DNA from 3 places in the Anaerotignum propionicum DSM 1682 genome. Region 1 is predicted to be linked to each of the others. Evidence: riboswitches for the same ligand, from Rfam matches in the RefSeq annotation. Region 1 holds a riboswitch; each other region holds the start of a gene.
What was found. A riboswitch is a leader RNA that binds a small molecule or an ion and turns the genes downstream of it on or off. The one in region 1 is predicted to bind ZMP and ZTP.
Positions count from the first base shown of each region.

Region 1 (6,495 bases):
CTCCGATGTTTCTCCTCCTAATTCATAGGATACAGAGCGAATACCCACTGCCTCACATGCCTTTTTTTTATTATTCACATAAACCTGAGAAGCGGAATCGTTTCCCACCAAAACAACGGCAAGGCAAGGATTCACACCCTGCGCCTTAATTTGAGCCGCTTCTTTCGCCGCTTCCTCTTTGATTTGTGCCGAAATCAACTTGCCATCAATCAATTGTGCTGTCATCATTACAACTCCTTAGAATAATCCCACGATGTTTCCATCTTCATCAATATCAATATCCAAAGCCGCAGGTCTCTTTGGCAAGCCTGGCATTGTCATAATATCTCCAAGCATTGCAACGATAAAGCCTGCCCCTGCTGAAATTCTCAATTCTTTCACATTTACCTCAAATCCCTCAGGACGTCCCAAAAGCTTAGGGTCGTCAGATAGGGAGTATTGTGTTTTTGCAATACAAACAGGGAAATGTCCAAAGCCCAACTGTTCTATTTGAGCCAGAGTCTTTTTCGCTGCTGCTGAGAAGTTGACATTTCCTGCACCGTAAATTTCTTTACAAACACAATTTATTTTTTCCTGAATGGTTAAATTGTCATCATATAAGGTATGGAAATTATTTTCCTTCGTTTCTATGGTCTCTAGTACCTTTTCTGCCAGAGTACGGCCACCTTCACCGCCTTCTGCCCAAACCCTTGCAATGGCAAAAGTAGCACCCATGGCTTCACAGCTTGCCTTCACAAAGGCAACCTCCGCCTCAGTATCTGCCACAAAATGGTTCAAAGTAACCACAACAGGAACACCAAATTTCTGTATATTTTCAATATGCTTTTCTAAATTTACAAAACCTTTTTTCAAAGCATCTAAATTTTCATTGCTCAAATCTGCTTTGGCAACACCACCATTATATTTCATTGCACGGATTGTTGCAACCAAAACAACGGCATCAGGACGAATGCCGGCCTTACGGCACTTAATATCAAAAAACTTCTCTGCCCCCAAATCCGCACCAAAACCTGCTTCCGTGACCACATAATCTGCCATTTTCAAGCCTAATTTTGTGGCACGCACACTGTTACAGCCATGGGCAATATTTGCAAAAGGGCCGCCGTGAATCATTGCAGGCGTATGCTCCAAAGTCTGTACTAAGTTAGGCTGAAGGGCATCCTTCAATAAAACAGTCATTGCACCATCAGCACCGATTTGCTTTGCCGTTACAGGCTCATCATTGTAAGTATAGCCAATAATAATTTTCCCCAACATCTCTTTTAAATGCTTTAAATCGTTTGCCAAGCAGAAAATCGCCATAATCTCGGAAGCAACGGTAATTTGGAAGCCGTCCTCACGGGGTACGCCGTTTACCTTGCCGCCCAAGCCTGAAATGATGCTTCTCAACTGTCTATCATTTAGATCAACTACTCTTTTCCAAGTGATTCTTCTAGTGTCAATATTCAAATCATTTCCTTGTTGAATATGGTTATCCACCATTGACGCCAAAAGGTTATTTGCTGTAGTAATGGCATGCAAATCTCCAGTAAAATGCAGGTTGATTTCCTCCATAGGAACAACCTGCGCATATCCGCCACCGGCTGCTCCCCCTTTTACACCCATGCAAGGGCCAAGGGATGGTTCTCTTAAACAAGTAATGGCATTTTTGCCCAACTTCTGTAATGCCTGTGTTAAGCCAATGGTCACTGTAGTTTTCCCCTCACCTGCAGGGGTAGGATTTACAGCAGTTACCAAAATCAGCTTCCCGTTAGGGTTGTTTTTTATTTGATTATAGTATTTGTCGCTGATTTTCCCTTTGTACCTTCCATAGCATTCCACAAATTCCTCGGGAATCCCTGCTTTTGCGGCAATCGCAGTAATCGGCTCCATTTTGCACTCCTGTGCAATCTGCAAATCTGTTTTCATGATAAACAAACTCCTTTCAGTCCTTCAACGGTTTTCATACGCCATGAACCGCAAATAAAAAAGCCGACAGTCCAAGCGTCATCGCCCAGACGGTCGGCATTTATCCTTGTCATACTCCATGTGGTTAACTCCACTCCCGTCAGTCATATGACCTCTAGGGAAATGGTACTATATGCAGGTTTTTTTGTCAACAGACAAAGAAATATTTTATCCAGTACAAGATTGGTTCAGACTTTTCCTTCGGCTGTATCCTGTCTTTTAGATTCTTAATATTTTAGGAGTCTTTTCGCAAAACCTATTTCTCTTTAAAAAAATCCTTTTGAAAATAATACTCCAACAACTCATCTGTTTATGTAACACAATTTTTCTTTTTTCCTTTATCAAAGTTCTTCTTCCACTGGCTCTTTTATCGTCTCCCATTGGGCACGGGTAATGAGTACCTTTCTGGGCTTGCTACCATCCTCAGGGCCAACCATTCCCTTGCGTTCCAACTCATCCATCAACCTTGCTGCACGGTTATAACCAATTCTAAATTGTCTTTGCAGCATAGAAACCGAAGCTTTTTCCTTTTCAATAATCAAATCTACTGCAGGCTCAAAAAATTCGTCACTGTCCTCATCTGCATCCATACCGGTTTTGGTTACCTTTGTAATTTGGTCTATGGTATCTTGAGTATATCCCGGACGACCACTCTTTTTCAGGAATGAAACAATATCCTCCACCTCTTTATCGGTAACAAAAGCCCCCTGTAAACGGGCAGGCTTACTTTGTCCCGCAGGGTAAAACAGCATATCCCCCTTACCCAAAAGCTTCTCCGCACCAACCATATCCAAAATGGTTCGGGAATCAATGCCAGAGGAAACCGCGAAGGCCAATCGGGACGGAATGTTTGCTTTAATGACACCGGTAATAACATCTACGGATGGTCGCTGGGTTGCAATAATCAAATGCATTCCTGCGGCACGAGCCATCTGTGCCAATCTGCAAATAGAATCCTCTACCTCACCGGGTGCCGCCATCATCAAATCCGCCAACTCGTCAATAACGATGACAATTTGTGCCATCTTCCCTTTTTCATCCCCTTCTTCCTCTTTCATGGCATTAAAGCCCTTTATATCCCTAACACCAAAGGATGCAAAATCATTATATCTTTGCAACATTTCCCGCACCGCCCAATTTAATGCCGCGGACGCTTTTTTCGGGTCGGTAACAACAGGAATCAATAGATGAGGAATACCATTATAAACGCTCAATTCTACTACCTTAGGGTCGACCAGCAAAAGTTTAACGTCCTTGGGGTCAGCCTTATATAAAATGCTGGTAATCAGCGTGTTGATGCAAACACTCTTACCACTGCCCGTTGCACCTGCAATCAAAAGATGGGGCATTTTCCCAATATCCGTAACTACAGGGTTCCCTGCAATGTCCTCTCCCAATGCAAAGGCCAACTTAGAACCATGATTATGGAAGGCATCACTATCTAATACCGTTCTCAAATATACAGATTGGGTCTCCCTGTTGGGCACTTCAATACCCACTGCAGCCTTTCCCGGGATAGGCGCTTCAATACGGATGCCGCTAGCCGCCAGATTTAGGGCAATGTCATCCGCCAAATTTACAATTTTGCTTACTTTTACCCCCTGGCTAGGGGATAATTCATATCGGGTAACTGTGGGTCCTCTGTTGATTTGGATTACCTTTGCATCAACGCCAAAGCTCTTTAATGTTGACTCCAGCTTTTTTGCATTGGCAAGCATCTCCGCCTTAGAATCTCCACCCCCTGATTTCGGGTCTTCTCCCAAAAGCTCAATAGGAGGAAAAACATAGGGGATTTCTTCTTCGATTGGTTCGGCAGGCACTTCCTCTTCTGGGACAGCTTCCGTTTCCTCAGCAGTCTTTTCTTGCTTTTCTCCTTTTTCGGTATCTTCCAAATCATCGGCATCCGCCGTCATTTCTAAATCGTCTGAAATATTGATGCTTTCAGACATATCCAAATTATCTGAAGCATTTAAGCTCTCTGTCTCTTCATCCAAAACAACAATGGGTATTTCCTCTGTATCGCCAAGAGGCTCGTCCTTAGAAAAAACATCTTCCTCTTCAGATAACAAAATTTCCTCTTCTGGGGTCTCTCTGAAAATTTCCTCAATCATTTCCTCCCCTTCATCTTGAACCGCCTTGGAATGAATCATAATTGGAATTTCTTCGTCTTTCTTCTGATTTTCCCCAACGGATTCAATCTCAAAATCTTCAATTTCTTCGTCGGGTGCCCCCTCCTGTCCTTCCTCGAAAATAAAGTTATAAATGGGGTCTGCCTTCTTATATTTTACAGGATCCTTTTTGCGGAAAACAGTTTCCACTATGTCAGGTGCTTCGACCTCACAGCCTTCCTGATCCCTGAGCTCAATATTATAACTGCCCTTCTTTTTCTCTCTTTGTCGGCGGCGTTCCCGCTTTTCCGCCTCCGCCTGCTCCATTAAACGAATTTGTTCCGCTCTGCTTTTTATTTTCTCATATCTTACCTTTTGCATTGCCTTTTGGTGAGCTGAATAGTCAGAAACAGCCTGAAAAAAGGATTTCCCCGTTGTCATAATCAACGAAATAATCAAAAGGGCAATCAACACTAAAGTGCTGCCCAAGGTATCAAAAGCGCCATATAAAAGACCGCCCAGTGCCCCTCCCAGCAAACCGCCGTTGCCCATAGCACCTTCTCCGTAGTAAAAAGCTACTTTCTGGAAAAATTTCAAATTGGCAGTAGCTTCAATGGGATGTATCAAATGTACCCCTGCAGCAACACAAAGAAGAAACAACAGGCCACCAAGTCCACGAACCACAGGCATTTTTCTCTCTTCACTTGCCAAAAGCCATCCACAATAGATAATAATACATAACGGCAATAGCACTCCTGCAAAGCCAAATAGCCCCTTAAATAAACTGCTAAACAAATGCCCAATGACTCCCATTTTTTCAGTAAGCACGCTGATTTCAGCCACTAGGGAAATTAACATAATTATAATTAGGATTACCTCGTCCAGAATGCTGTCCCCAAAACGGCTATCATTCTCTATTACCTTAGCATTGCCCTTATGCTGGCTTTTTGGGGAACCACTTTTCCCTGAACTGGACTTTCCATTTGTATTTTTTTTCACGGCAGTAGATTTTGCGGGGGCCTTTGTTGTACCTGTACCGCTTTTTCTTGCTGTTTTCTTCTGCTCTGCCAAATTACTCACCTCATCTATCTTTGAAACAAAATTTACGAACCACTGTTTGCCTTTAATATAAAATTATACCATAAATATGCAAATCACGCACTCTTTTTATCAATGCAATTTCCTCTACGATATTGCATCTTTTATTAAACATACTGTATAATGAATAGTGAATTCAGTTTACAAAAGGAAAAGGAGGAACATAAGATGAAATACAGTGGTGAAAAGCTTCAACTAAGAGCAATTGAAACCGTAGCTTCCCTCATGATTGCAGCGGCAAAAACAGCGCCCAAGGGTTGTGGCAGAGACAGCATGGAATCCCTCATTATTGATGGAACGGATAAGGATGCCCTTGCGGCAGAAATGAGAAAAATCGGGGAGGAAACCCGTCAACCTTTTTATATAAGAGATGCAGAAAACGTAGAATTATCTGCCTGCGTTGTTCTCTTTGGGGCACAGGAAACCTATAGAGGTTTGCCTTACTGTAATTACTGTGGCGCAGGAGACTGCTTCGGTGCCAATAAAAGCGGCGCCCATTGCGCCTTTGCCGTAGGTGATTTAGGCATTGCCATGGGCTCTGCCGTATCCGTGGCGGCAGCACATCATATCGACAACAGAATTATGTTTTCCGCCGGAAAAGCAGCATTATCTTTAGGACTTTTTTCAGAAAAGGTCTTCTTAGGCTATGGTGTACCCCTTTCCGTATCAGAGAAAAGCCCTTATTACGACCGCCCTGCCGTGGCTCCTGCGTCCTCTGCGGCTGCTCCCGGCTGTAATGCAAAATAAGACATCTATTGATACGAAAGCCCACTGCAGGCGTAGGAATCACCTTGCAATGGGCTTTTTTTACACAACCTCTTCTTTTGTCAGGTTGTTACTAGCCTTTGGAATTTTTTTGAAGCAGATTTTATAGACATTATTTTTAGATTTTTTAATCTACTTCGTAAACCTTCTCCGTCTCACGGGCAATCATTTCCTTTTCTTCTTTCCCGGAATAAAAAGATAATCCGAATACCGTGCCCAAAATCAGTATAAATCCAACCAACTCAACAGGATGAAACACCGAACCAAGGAACAGTACAGATACCACAATTGCCGTCACAGGCTCTATACTGCCCAAAAGGCTCCCCATAAATGGGCCAACCAGGCTAACACCTTTTAAAAATAGAGAAAAAGCTACTGCTGTACCAATCACAACCACCCCTAAAACCCCCAGAATGGTTCCTAAATCCCACAAGATTGGATAATTCCAAGGACGAACAAAAGGCACCATAATAATGCCCGCGAACAACATCCCGTAGCCAACTACAACATAAACACCATACTTTTTCATCAAATCACCAGAAAGCAAACTATAAAGGGCGGCACCCAAAGCGGAGCT
Region 1 covers NZ_CP014223.1:413,143-419,637, reverse strand. Annotated here, with positions in the region: gene CPRO_RS01950 (bifunctional 5,10-methylenetetrahydrofolate dehydrogenase/5,10-methenyltetrahydrofolate cyclohydrolase) at 1-225, opposite strand, end outside; gene CPRO_RS01945 (formate--tetrahydrofolate ligase) at 238-1,908, opposite strand; ZMP/ZTP riboswitch at 1,985-2,065, opposite strand; gene CPRO_RS15950 (DNA translocase FtsK) at 2,289-5,126, opposite strand; gene CPRO_RS01935 (ferredoxin domain-containing protein) at 5,322-5,900, shown strand; gene CPRO_RS01930 (EamA family transporter) at 6,046-6,495, opposite strand, start outside.

Region 2 (6,495 bases), 1.0 Mb from region 1:
GTGAAAGCAATGGCACTTCTTGATGAGGCGAATACCTCAAAATATGGTAATCCTGAAATAACTCAGGTTAACATTGGTGTGAGGAAGAATCCTGCTATACTGATTTCCGGTCACGATTTAACGGATTTGGAACAGCTTTTAGAGCAGACAAAGGATACAGGGGTGGATGTGTATACCCATAGCGAAATGCTTCCTGCTCATTACTACCCTGCGTTTAAAAAATACAACAATTTTGCAGGGAACTACGGCAACGCATGGTGGAAACAAATAGATGAATTTGTATCTTTCCGTGGCCCTATTTTGTTCACCACTAACTGTATTGTTCCACCAAGGAGCGAGGAAGTAAGAGGAAGAATCTTTACAACAGGCTCCAGCGGTTATCCAGGCTGCAAACATATTGTAGCTGATGAAAATGGGAAGAAGGATTTCTCAGAAATCATTGCTCTCGCAAAAACTTTGCCAACACCGGAAGAAATCGAAGCAGGCAGTATTGTGGGTGGCTTTGCGCACAATCAGGTATTTGCTCTGGCAGATAAGGTGGTTGATGCAGTAAAATCCGGTGCAATCAAGAAATTTTTTGTAATGGCCGGTTGCGATGGCAGAATGAAATCCAGAGAATATTATACGGAATTTGCTGAAAAACTTCCAAAAGATACAGTGATTCTTACTGCGGGCTGCGCAAAATACCGCTATAATAAGCTGCAATTAGGAGATATCGGTGGTATTCCAAGGGTATTGGATGCGGGTCAGTGTAACGATTCCTATTCCCTTGCAGTAATCGCAATGAAATTAAAAGAAGTATTTGGCCTTGATGATATCAATGAGCTTCCAATTGTATACAATATTGCGTGGTATGAGCAAAAGGCAGTTATTGTTTTGTTGGCGCTGTTATATCTTGGTGTGAAAAATATCCATTTAGGGCCTACACTCCCCGGATTTTTGTCCCCCAATGTTGCCAAGGTTCTAGTTGAAAGCTTTGGAATCAGCGGTATTGGTACAGTAGACGAGGATATTAAATTATTTATGGCTTAATCAAAAAAGTCCTGCTGATAGTATCGGCAGGACTTAATTTTTGTTTGCTTTAACTTGATTAAACCACCTGCTCTACAGGAGGTAGGAATGGTTTAGCTGTACCTGTAAGGTTTTTTTAGCTGATAAAAAATTATTAATTTTCGCAAATGTAAAATAAGTTTAAAAAACCGTTTTAACGGTAGTAGGGTGAATGTTGCATAAGAAATTTTTATCAATATGCCCCATGCTTTGCAAGGAAGTCCCTTATAGTAGCAGATCAGACCACCAGCAAATGATGCTGATATTTGACATTTAAAAGAAATGCTATTCTTCCGATATAAATGAATGGGTGAATGGGATGAAAGAATGATGCTTAAAGGGTACCAATTTCTATACAAAAGGATTTGTTTTCGTTTCTAATTAAAAAATACCTCTACAATAGTTGTATACATCATTGTAGAGGTTTGCTGTCTTAGCGTACACACCAAAGACGACTTATTTTTTTGTAGTTCCCAGAATATGCTCCTTAAATTTTTCAACGGCAGGTGGCAAATATCTATTTACCACATAAGCAAGGTAAACCATACGCTTAGAATAAGCAGTATCCAAATCTAATTTTACTACGTTATAATTTTGGATTGTCGGGTTGTCAGTAATAATTGCGATTCCTTGGTTTGCTTGAACCAGACCCGCCATTGAGTTGACATCTTCAAATTGGCAAAGAATATTAGGCATAATTTGCGCTTTTGAAAACAAGTCATCGATAATCCGTCTCATACCGCTTTCCTTTGTATAGCAGATCAAAGGATAAGGACAAATATCTTGAATACTTACTTTCTTTTTTCCTGCCAAAGCATGATTTTCGGGAACGATTACAACCAATCCCTGTTCAAAAACAGGGATAAATTCCACGTCACTTTCGTTTTCAACCATAGAGCAGAAGACCAAATCATATTTTTCTCTTTTCAAATTGTAAAGCAATGTTTTTGTATTTCCTTCATAGCAAGAAAAAGAGATGTTCTTATTCTGGGGATCATCCAAAAAACCTGCAATAATTTCCGGTACAAAATTTGCTCCCACAGAGGTCATGTATGCAAGGCCTACATGCCCACCCCCCACTGTAATGAGTCTTTCAATTTGATTTTTACCTAGTTCCAACTGAGTCAAAGCGTTTTCCACATAAAACATATAAATTCTTCCATACTTTGTCAAAACCACGTTCCGTCCCTGCTTTTCAAAAAGATTTGCCCCCAATTCCTTTTCCATAGCAGCGATAGAATGGCTTAATGTTGGCTGGGAAATATTTAATCTTTCCGAAGCCTTCGTGTAATGCTCCAATTCAGCCAAAGTTTTAAAATAGTATAATTGATTTAAATTCATTACCTTCCTCCTTTTTTCTTTATCAACCTCTTCGCAATCATTATAGCAAAAATATAGAAAGAATCTATATATTTTTCTTTTTTCGTCATAATTAATAAAAAAAAATAATGTATTTTACAATTTTGCGCTGTGGTCATGTTTATACTTGCTAATTTTACCATATAATGGATATAAATTCCAACGTTTATTAATTTATAAAATGAATCTTTTTGAATAAATATTAGATGATGAAAGCAAGAACTTATCGTTATTTCATATGGCTTGAGTTAGAAAAAATTTTGTTGGCGATTTAGAAATATACTTAAATAAAAAAAGTAAATACGGTGATAACCTTGAAAAAAATTTTTCAGATTATCATTTATTTTTCTTTTTCAAAATCAATAAATTTCATTGACAATAAAAAATAAGCATGCTAAAATCATCTCATAGATTATATGACTGACGGAACAGTGGGTTCAACCACGTGAAGTATAATCACTAACAAGCCGACCGTCTGGGCAGAAAAAGCCCGGATTGTCGGCTTTTTCTAATTCAGAAATTTGAACTAGAAAGAGGTGATTTTGTGCAAAGAGGTAAAATTCACTCTATTGAATCCATGGGACTGGTGGATGGTCCCGGCATAAGGAGCGTTCTGTTTCTCCAAGGTTGTGGGCTGCGGTGCAAGTATTGCCATAACCCGGATACTTGGCAGCTACATGGAGGAAAAGAAATAGGTGTGGACGAAATCATGAAAAAGCTCAGGCGTTTTCAGCCCTATTTTGGCGATACAGGGGGCGTGACTTGTTCCGGTGGTGAACCGCTTTTGCAGATTGAATTTGTGACGGAATTATTTAGAGAATGTAAAAAGGAAAATATCTCCACTTGCCTAGACACGGCAGGATATGGATTTGGAAATTATCAGGAGCTTTTGGAAGTTACCGATTTAGTATTGTTTGATGTAAAGCATTATTTGGCAGAAGAATATACAGCTTTAACAGGGGGCGATTTTTCTGTTACTACTGAGTTTTTAAATGCAGTGAGAAAAAGCCAAACTTCCCTTTGGATACGCCATGTGGTTGTGCCTAATATTACAGACAGTGAAGCGCATATCAAAGGGCTTGGGGGGTACATAAAAGCAATTCCCAATGTGAAAAGGGTAGAGCTTCTGCCTTATCACACGTTGGGTATGGAAAAATACAGTGTTATGGGGGTTGATTATCCCCTGAAAGATACACCGCCCATGTGTAAAGAAAAGACGAAACAACTTCAGAAATTGATTTTAGATAGCATTTCCTAGAGACAAAGAGAGGATTGAAAACATGAATATATTGGCATGGCAGGGATTTGAAACAGGCAGATGGACAAAGGAAATTGATGTTCGTAATTTCATTCAAAAAAATTATTCCCTTTATGATGGCGATGATTCCTTTTTGGAAGGGGTTACCGATAGAACAAAAAAGCTATGGGATAAGTGCCACGTATTGATTGTGGAAGAAATGAAAACAGGTATTTTGGATGTGGAGACAAATATTATTTCAGGCATTGATAATTTTGCTCCCGGTTATATTGACAGAGAAAATGAGTTGATTTTAGGCTTGCAGACAGATGCCCCTTTAAAAAGAATTGTAAACTTATATGGCGGCTTAAAAATGGCTACAAGCGCACTGGATCAGTATGGCTATCAATTAAATGGGGAAGTGGAGAAGAATTTCCATTCTTACAGAAAGTCTCATAACGAAGGTGTTTTTGATGCCTATCCCGAGAGAACAAAGGTAGCAAGACATGTTGGGCTGTTGACAGGGTTGCCTGATGCTTACGGCCGCGGCCGTGTCATTGGGGATTACAGACGTGTTTCGTTGTACGGAGTAGATTTCCTAATGCAGGAAAAGGAACGGGAATTGGCTGAGTTTGACGGTGCAATGACTGATGAACGTATTCGTACAAGAGAAGAATTGAGCATGCAAATAAAGGCTTTAAAAGAAATGAAGTCTATGGCCTTGAAATATGGCGTTGATCTCAGTGAGCCTGCGAAAGATGCCAAGGAAGCAGTACAATTTTTGTATATGGCATATCTCGCAGGTGTAAAAGAAAATAATGGTGCAGCAATTTCTTTGGGACGCACATCCACATTTTTAGATATTTATATCGAAAGAGATTTGAAAAACGGCATTCTTTCGGAAAAAGAGGCACAGGAATTAATTGACCAATTTATTATCAAATTAAGATTGGTGCGTCATTTAAGAACACCAGAGTACAATGAATTGTTTGGTGGCGATCCTACTTGGATTACAGAGGCGATTGGTGGTATCAGTCTAAATGGCGAATCTCTGGTAACAAAAAACTCTTTCCGCTACCTACATACCCTAACCAATTTGGGAACTGCTCCCGAACCAAATATGACGGTGCTTTGGAGCAGAGATTTGCCCCATGCCTTCAAGGAATATTGCGCAAAAATGAGTATCGAAACAGACTCAATTCAATACGAAAATGATGACGTGATGCGACCTTTGTATGGGGATGATTACGCAATTTCTTGCTGTGTTTCCGCGATGCGTGTGGGCAAGCAGATGCAGTTTTTCGGTGCAAGAGCAAACATTGCAAAATCTCTTCTTTTGGCAGTAAATGGTGGCGTGGATGAATTGCAAAAAATACCTGTGGTGCCTAACATTGCACCTATCCAAGGAGATGTTTTGGACTATGAAGAGGTTCTTGAGCGCTATAAAAAGGTTATGGACTACGTTGCTGAGTTGTATGTTGACAGTATAAACATCATCCACTATATGCACGATAAATATGCTTATGAAGCAAGCCAGATGGCGTTGCATGATAGGGATGTGGAACGTCTCACAGCCTTTGGTATTGCGGGGATTTCCGTAGCGGCAGATTCCCTTTCTGCCATAAAATATGCAAAGGTAACGCCCATTCGTGATGAACACGGAGTAACGGTGGACTTTAAGGTAGAGGGAGACTTCCCTAAATACGGCAATGACGATGATAGAGTAGATGATATTGCAGTGGAGATAGCAACCCATTTTTCCAATGCGTTAAAACAACACCCCATTTATCGCAATGCAAAGCATACATTGTCTGCTTTGACTATCACCAGCAATGTTATGTATGGCAAAAAAACAGGGAGCACCCCTGATGGCAGAAAATATGGAGAACCCCTTGCACCGGGAGCAAACCCCATGCACGGACGGGATGAGAACGGTGCCCTGGCATCCTTAAACTCTGTAGCTAAAATTCCTTATAGAAACGTATGCCAGGATGGCGTTTCCAATACATTTTCTGTCGTACCTGACGCACTGGGCAAGGAAGAAGAGCAGCGGATTGAAAACCTGATTCACATTTTGGATGGCTATTTTATTCAAGGTGCCCATCATTTGAATGTAAACGTAATGAACCGTGACATTCTGATTGATGCTATGGAGAACCCCGAAAGATACCCAACGCTGACTATTCGTGTTTCCGGATATGCGGTGAACTTTAATCGACTAAGCCGTGATCAACAGTTAGAGGTAATCAAAAGAACCTTCCACGAAACTATGTAACAGTTAATTTGTGTGACTACTGAAAAATTAAGAACTTGAGAAGTGTTAGAGATACGATAGCATAACGATTTTTAAATATATAGCTAACTGCATAATTAAATTTTAACCTCGCATGAAAAAGAGGAGTGAGGGTGTCGACATAGTCGCCACCCTTTGCTTTTTCATATCTTTCGGATGCAGGAAAAAACAGGTGCGTTCTGAGGCAAGATTGCCTTGAAACTTCCTGTTTTTTCTTATGGCAAGTTCATTCTGGGAATTCCATTCTGGAAGTCTTGCTTCCCAAACCCCTAAAAATGATTTGTCAGAACTTTACTGCCTGAAAAGGTGCGGTTTATAGCGATGCATCCCAAGAAGGGGGATTATGGGATGATTGGATGTTTGAGCAACACGTGAGATTCACCTACATATCAAACAAAAAGCTTTGCAATATTAGCAAATAAAATGCAAACAGTAACGCCGATTGCCGTTGGAATGATTACGGCAAGTGCTGTCCATTTCCAACTGTTCGTTTCTTTTTTTATGGTAAGCAATGTAGTAGAGCAGGGCCAGTGCATGAGGGAAAACAACATGGTGC
Region 2 covers NZ_CP014223.1:1,461,130-1,467,624, forward strand. Annotated here, with positions in the region: gene hcp (hydroxylamine reductase) at 1-1,032, shown strand, start outside; gene CPRO_RS06990 (LysR family transcriptional regulator) at 1,507-2,391, opposite strand; ZMP/ZTP riboswitch at 2,816-2,897, shown strand; gene pflA (pyruvate formate-lyase-activating protein) at 2,954-3,667, shown strand; gene pflB (formate C-acetyltransferase) at 3,690-5,921, shown strand; partial or broken gene CPRO_RS07005 (nucleoside recognition domain-containing protein) at 6,329-6,495, opposite strand, start outside.
Region 2: another riboswitch for ZMP and ZTP. It lies ahead of pflA (pyruvate formate-lyase-activating protein); the one in region 1 lies ahead of CPRO_RS01945 (formate--tetrahydrofolate ligase).

Region 3 (6,495 bases), 1.1 Mb from region 1:
CTCATACCCACACCCATGTTAAAGGTGTTAAACATATCTCTTTCGGGAATATTGCCTGTTTTAGCAAGCAAATCAAAAATTGGCAGGATACGTAATGCTTTTTTATCAATCTTCGCCCCAAAACCCTTGGGAATGCTTCTGGGAATGTTTTCGTAAAAACCACCGCCTGTGATATGAGAAACTGCCTTAACTGAAATTTCTTCAAACAAAGCAAGCATAGGCTTTACATAGATTTTTGTTGGTGTCAGTAAGGTTTCCCCTAAGGACTTTCCACCCAGTTCCGCAACAGGCGCCTTCATATCAGTATTTTCCACATCAAACACACGGCGTACCAAGGAAAAACCATTGGAATGCACACCGCTGGAGGGCAATGCAATCAGCACATCCCCTTCTTTGATTGTTTTATTATTCAAAATTTTAGCTTTATCTACAACGCCAACCGAGAAACCAGCCAAATCATATTCATCATCTGGATAGAAACCAGGCATCTCTGCGGTCTCCCCGCCGATTAATGCCGCACCGGATTGAACACAGCCTTCTGCTACACCGGAAACAATAGACGCAATTTTTTCAGGAAAGTTTTTGCCCACAGCAATATAATCCAAGAAAAATAAAGGCTTTGCACCAACGCAAATGATATCGTTCACGCACATAGCAACGCAGTCAATGCCCACAGTGTCATGCTTGTCCATCAAAAATGCCAATTTCAGCTTTGTGCCTACACCGTCGGTACCGCTTACCAAAACAGGCTTTGTAATCCCTGTCATATCCAATTCAAACAGACCGCCAAAGCCCCCAATATCAGACATGACTCCTGCTGTCATTGTTTTTGCAATATGCTGCTTCATCAGCTCAACTGCTTGGTATCCTGCAACAATGTCCACACCTGCTGCTTTATAGCTCTCACTGTGACTCTTCATCTTGATTTTTTCTCCTCTCGCTGAGCTTATTTTCAAATCTATTTTTATCAGCCTCTGTTGGTTTTTCTGTGGGATACTTGCCGTCAAAGCAGGAAGCACAGTAACCCTCACCGTTGGGGGTACCAATCAGCATACTTAAATGGTCAAGACTTAAATATCCTAAGCTGTCTACGCCAATAATATCTCTAATTTCCTCTATGGTATGGTTACAGGCAATCAAATTCTCCTGAGAATCCACATCCGTTCCATAAAAGCAAGGGTACAAAAAGGGAGGAGCAGAAGAACGCATATGCACCTCAGTTGCTCCCGCATCCCTAAGAAGCTTTACAATCCGTGCGGAGGTTGTCCCTCTTACAATGGAATCGTCCACCAAAACTACTCTTTTTCCTTTTACCGTTTCTGCAATTACGTTTAACTTTATCTTCACTTTATCCTCACGGACCTTTTGTCCGGGAGAAATAAAGGTACGCCCAATGTACTTGTTTTTAATAAATCCAATACCGTAAGGAATGCCGGACTGTCTTGCATAGCCAATTGCCGCATCCAACCCTGAATCCGGAACGCCGATGACAACATCCGCCTGTACAGGGTGCTCCATGGCAAGACAAGCCCCCGCCTTCACCCTTGCATCGTGCACACTTCTGCCTTCCACACGGGAGTCAGGTCTGGAGAAATAAATATATTCAAATATACAGATAGTGGGCTTTACTTTTTCACAATGGTCTGTAATGGTACGAATTCCTTCATGGTCAAAAACCACAATTTCCCCGGGACGAATATCTCGAATAAACTTCGCACCAACGGCATCCAAAGCACAGCTTTCAGAAGCAACAATGTAGCTGCCATCCTCTGTTATCCCATAACATAAGGGTCTGAATCCATTTTCATCCCTTGCCGCAACCATTTTGGAAGCAGACATAATCACTAATGAATACGCTCCTTTTATGCGGTTCATGGCACGGTTTACTGCCTCCTCAATGGAAGGGGCATTCAATCGTTCCTTTGTAATCATATAAGAAATAACTTCTGTATCACTTGTTGTGTGAAAAATAGAGCCTTGTAATTCCAATTCTTGTCTTAATTCAAAAGAATTTACCAAATTGCCGTTATGGGCCAATGCAAGCTTGCCTTTGATGTGATTTACAACGATAGGCTGGGCATTGGTACGGTCATTCACTCCAGTTGTGCCATAGCGTACATGGCCAATCGCCATATTGCCTTCTCCCAAGGAAGCCATCACCTGAGGGGTAAATACATCGTTTACCAAGCCAGGATCTTTATGAAAACGAAAAATACCATCGTCATTTACTACAATGCCGCAGCTTTCCTGACCTCTATGCTGTAAAGCAAACAGACCATAATAGGTTGTTGCCGCAACTGTGGCGGTTTCTTTTCCAAAAACACCGAATACACCACATTCCTCATGAATTTCATTCATACACATGTTAGCACCTCGTCTATTCACTCTGTACTGTAACCGGATTATTCACCCATCAAACGCTTTAATACTTCCTGATAAGCATCTTCCACATTGCCTAAGTCACGGCGGAATCTGTCTTTGTCAAGCTTCTCTCCTGTTACGGTATCCCAGAAACGGCAGGTATCAGGGGAAATTTCATCTGCCAATACAATTTGACCATCAGCTGTCTTACCAAATTCCAATTTGAAATCTATCAATTCAATATTTGCATCTTTCAAATAATTGCTCAAAATTTCATTAATCTTAAAAGAGTATTTTGCAATTAAATCAATTTCTTCTTTTGTCGCAAATTCCATGGCTAAAATATGATATTCATTAATCATAGGGTCGCCCAGTTCATCATCTTTATAACAGTATTCCAGAACTGTACTCTTCATTTTTGTGCCTTCCGCCAATCCAAGACGCTTTGCCAAAGATCCAGCGGCAATATTTCTTACAATTACCTCCAAGGGTACAATTGTTACTTTCTTTACTACAGTTTCTCTATCGGAAAGCTCTTCCACAAAATGTGTAGGAATCCCGTTTTTTTCTAAAAGCTTCATGAGGTGATTTGTTACACGGTTGTTGATGGCACCTTTACCAAGAATGGTGCCTTTTTTCAGACCATTGAACGCAGTTGCATCATCCTTGTAGGATACGATGCAGTAATTTTCATCGTTGGTTGCAAATACCTTTTTTGCCTTGCCTTCATACATCTGAACTGTCTTTTCCATGATACTGAATTCCTCCTAAAGAATCATCTTTTTGCCTTTCGGCTTGTTGGGTTAATGAGCATTTATATTTTTAAGTATCGTTACTTTTTGTTTCGGTTAAAAATGGAATGAACCACAGGATTTTACAGAGAAAATCCTATTTCTACAACGACCTTGTCCACAAATTAAAATTATCTATCTATTAAGATTTTCCATCTAGAAATGCGTGAATCTTATTGTTTATTTATTATATTTTTCCGCTATCATACGGTCCTTTTCTAATACTTTGTTTGCATTATCAGCTCTTGCCACGCGAAGCTTTTCAGCCAAATCTTCATCCGTTACCGCCAAAATCTGAATTGCCAATAATGCTGCGTTTTCTGCTCCATCAATGGCCACTGTTGCCACAGGCATGCCCCCGGGCATCTGAACTGTAGAAAGGAGTGCATCCAAGCCATCCAACGTGGAAGATTTGATGGGAATACCAATTACAGGTAATGTGGTATTTGCCGCCATAGCCCCTGCCAGATGAGCCGCTTTCCCCGCCGCCGCAATAATTGCGCCAAAACCATTCTCTCTTGCATTCATTGCAAAGGCCCTTGCTTCTTCGGGTGTTCTGTGGGCAGAGTACACGTGAACCTCAAAGGGCACACCATACTTGTCCAAGGTTGTTAGAGCTTTTTCCACAACAGGAAAATCACTGTCACTGCCCATAAGAATCGCTACTTTTTTCATGGATAACCTCCTAATGGCTATAAAATTTAATGATTTGAACAAAAAAAGGGCATTCCTATTCCTTAGTCAGAAACAGGACTGCCCAGACGGTCGACAAAAGCAGTATCAATCCCCTGACTTTTCATTGCGAATCAGGTGCGTCACAAAAAACGCCGAATATTTCCGAACTGCTCACTTCAAGCTTTCTACTCCCTTGTGGTTTCCCACTGATCCGTCAGTTATAAAAAGCCTCTTAAATTGACAAACTAAGTCTACACAAAAAAAACGTTTCTGTCAATTCAAGCAATCTAAAAAACCTTAAAATATATTCTTGACACATTAAAAACCGTATGCTATACTACTGACAATTTGTAAAGAAATACTTACCCTAAACGACCAAATGGAAAGGAGCTGGAGCAATTGAACTACATTTTACCGAATGTTAATGTATTTGTTCAAGGTGGATTTGTCAATTCCAACATATTTATTGCAGATGGTCTTATTTCTAAAATTTCCACAACCAAACCTTCCTATTCTTCAGATACTATTCTTTTTGAATTGGAAGGTTGTTTTGTATTTCCCGGTTTTATTGATGTTCACGTACATCTAAGAGAACCGGGATTTTTTTATAAAGAAACCATAGAAACAGGAACGAAAGCCGCCGCTCATGGGGGTTATACCACCGTCTGTGCAATGCCAAACCTGTCGCCCACACCGGATTCAAAAGAAAATCTTGCGCCCCAACTGGAAAGCATTCAAAAAAATGCCTGTATCCATGTTCATCCCTACGGCACCATTTCTGTAGGGGAAAAAGGCGAAGAATTCGCCGAATATGACGAAATTGCAAAGCAGGTTTGTGGTTTTAGCGATGACGGCAGGGGTGTGCAAAATGACGAATTCATGGGCTCTGCCATGAGAAAAATCAGTAAATACGGAAAAATCATTGCAGCCCACTGTGAAGATAATACTTTGCTTCATGGTGGCTATATACACGATGGGGAATATGCCACCCTTCATGGGCACAAAGGTATTTGCTCTGCAAGTGAATGGAAGCAAATTGAACGAGATCTTGCCTTAGTCAAAGAAACTGGCTGTAAATATCATGTCTGCCATATCTCCACAAAAGAATCTGTCGCCCTCATTCGAAAAGCGAAGGCCTGTGGAATTGATGTTACCTGTGAAACAGCACCTCACTACTTAGTTATGAATGATAGTATGCTGGAAGAGGATGGTCGTTTTAAAATGAACCCACCCATTCGAAGTGAGGCAGACAGACTCGCATTAATCGAAGGAATTTTAGATGGCACCATTGATATGATTGCCACAGACCATGCACCCCATTCCGCTGATGAAAAATCAAAGGGACTTGCAGGAAGCATGATGGGCATTGTAGGTCTGGAAACAGCCTTCCCTGTTTTGTATACAGATTTGGTGCAAACAGGAATCCTAACTTTAGAGAAACTCGTGGAATTACTTCATACCAATCCCAGAAAACGCTTTGACATCGGCACCCCCTTGGAAGAGGGACAACCCGCAGACCTTACTGTATTTGATTTAAGAAAACAGTATAAAATATATCCAGATGAATTCCTCTCTAAAGGTCGAAGCACGCCCTTTGCAGGAAAAGAAGTATTCGGTCGCTGTGAACTAACACTTTGTAACAGCAAAATCGCTTATCAAAGGAGATAAGTACCCTTAGGAATATAGACATTCATCTACCTAGCTTATGAATTTCTGAAACATTCCAAGGTTTAAATAAATTTTTGTACCAGCAAGAACACCTATCCATCTATTTCAAGGAGGAAATAAAATGCCTAAAAGAACAGATCTTAAAAAAATCCTTATCATCGGCTCCGGCCCCATTGTAATTGGACAAGCAGCGGAATTCGACTATGCCGGAACACAGGCTTGCCTGGCTTTAAAAGAAGAGGGCTATGAAGTGGTTTTGGTCAATTCCAATCCCGCCACCATAATGACTGATACCACCATCGCAGATAAGGTTTATATGGAACCGTTGACCTTGGAATACATTGCAAAAATCCTTCGCTATGAACGCCCCGATGCTATCGTTCCAGGAATCGGTGGACAAACAGGCTTAAATCTGGCAATTCAACTGGAGAAAAAGGGCATCTTAAAGGAATGTCAAGTAGAGCTTTTGGGCACAAGCTGTGAAAGCATCGAAAAAGCAGAGGATAGAGAACTCTTTAAAGAACTTTGTCAGGAAATTGGAGAACCCGTTATCCCTTCTATTATCACCTATTCTATAGAGGAAGCAGTTCGTGCAGCTGTTGAAATCGGTTATCCCGTTGTTCTGCGCCCTGCCTTCACCTTAGGCGGCACAGGGGGCGGCTTTGCGAAAAACGAAGCCGAGTTGAAAGAAATGATGAAAAATGCCCTCTCCCTCTCCCCCACCCATCAGGTTTTGATAGAAAAAAGCGTGAAAGGCTTCAAAGAAATTGAATTTGAGGTAATGAGAGATAAGACAGACCGTGCAATAACCATTTGTGGCATGGAAAACGTAGATCCTGTGGGTGTACATACAGGAGATTCCATTGTTGTGGCACCAATCCTAACCCTGAATGACCAAGATTTTAGTATGTTGCGAGATAGTGCTTTAAAAATCATTCGTGCATTAAAAATAGAGGGTGGCTGCAATGTTCAGTTTGCTTTAGACCCCAACTCCTCCAAA
Region 3 covers NZ_CP014223.1:2,446,629-2,453,123, forward strand. Annotated here, with positions in the region: gene purM (phosphoribosylformylglycinamidine cyclo-ligase) at 1-920, opposite strand, end outside; gene purF (amidophosphoribosyltransferase) at 904-2,364, opposite strand; gene purC (phosphoribosylaminoimidazolesuccinocarboxamide synthase) at 2,403-3,113, opposite strand; gene purE (5-(carboxyamino)imidazole ribonucleotide mutase) at 3,333-3,827, opposite strand; ZMP/ZTP riboswitch at 3,901-4,059, opposite strand; gene CPRO_RS11455 (dihydroorotase) at 4,227-5,495, shown strand; gene carB (carbamoyl-phosphate synthase large subunit) at 5,617-6,495, shown strand, end outside.
Region 3: another riboswitch for ZMP and ZTP. It lies ahead of purE (5-(carboxyamino)imidazole ribonucleotide mutase); the one in region 1 lies ahead of CPRO_RS01945 (formate--tetrahydrofolate ligase).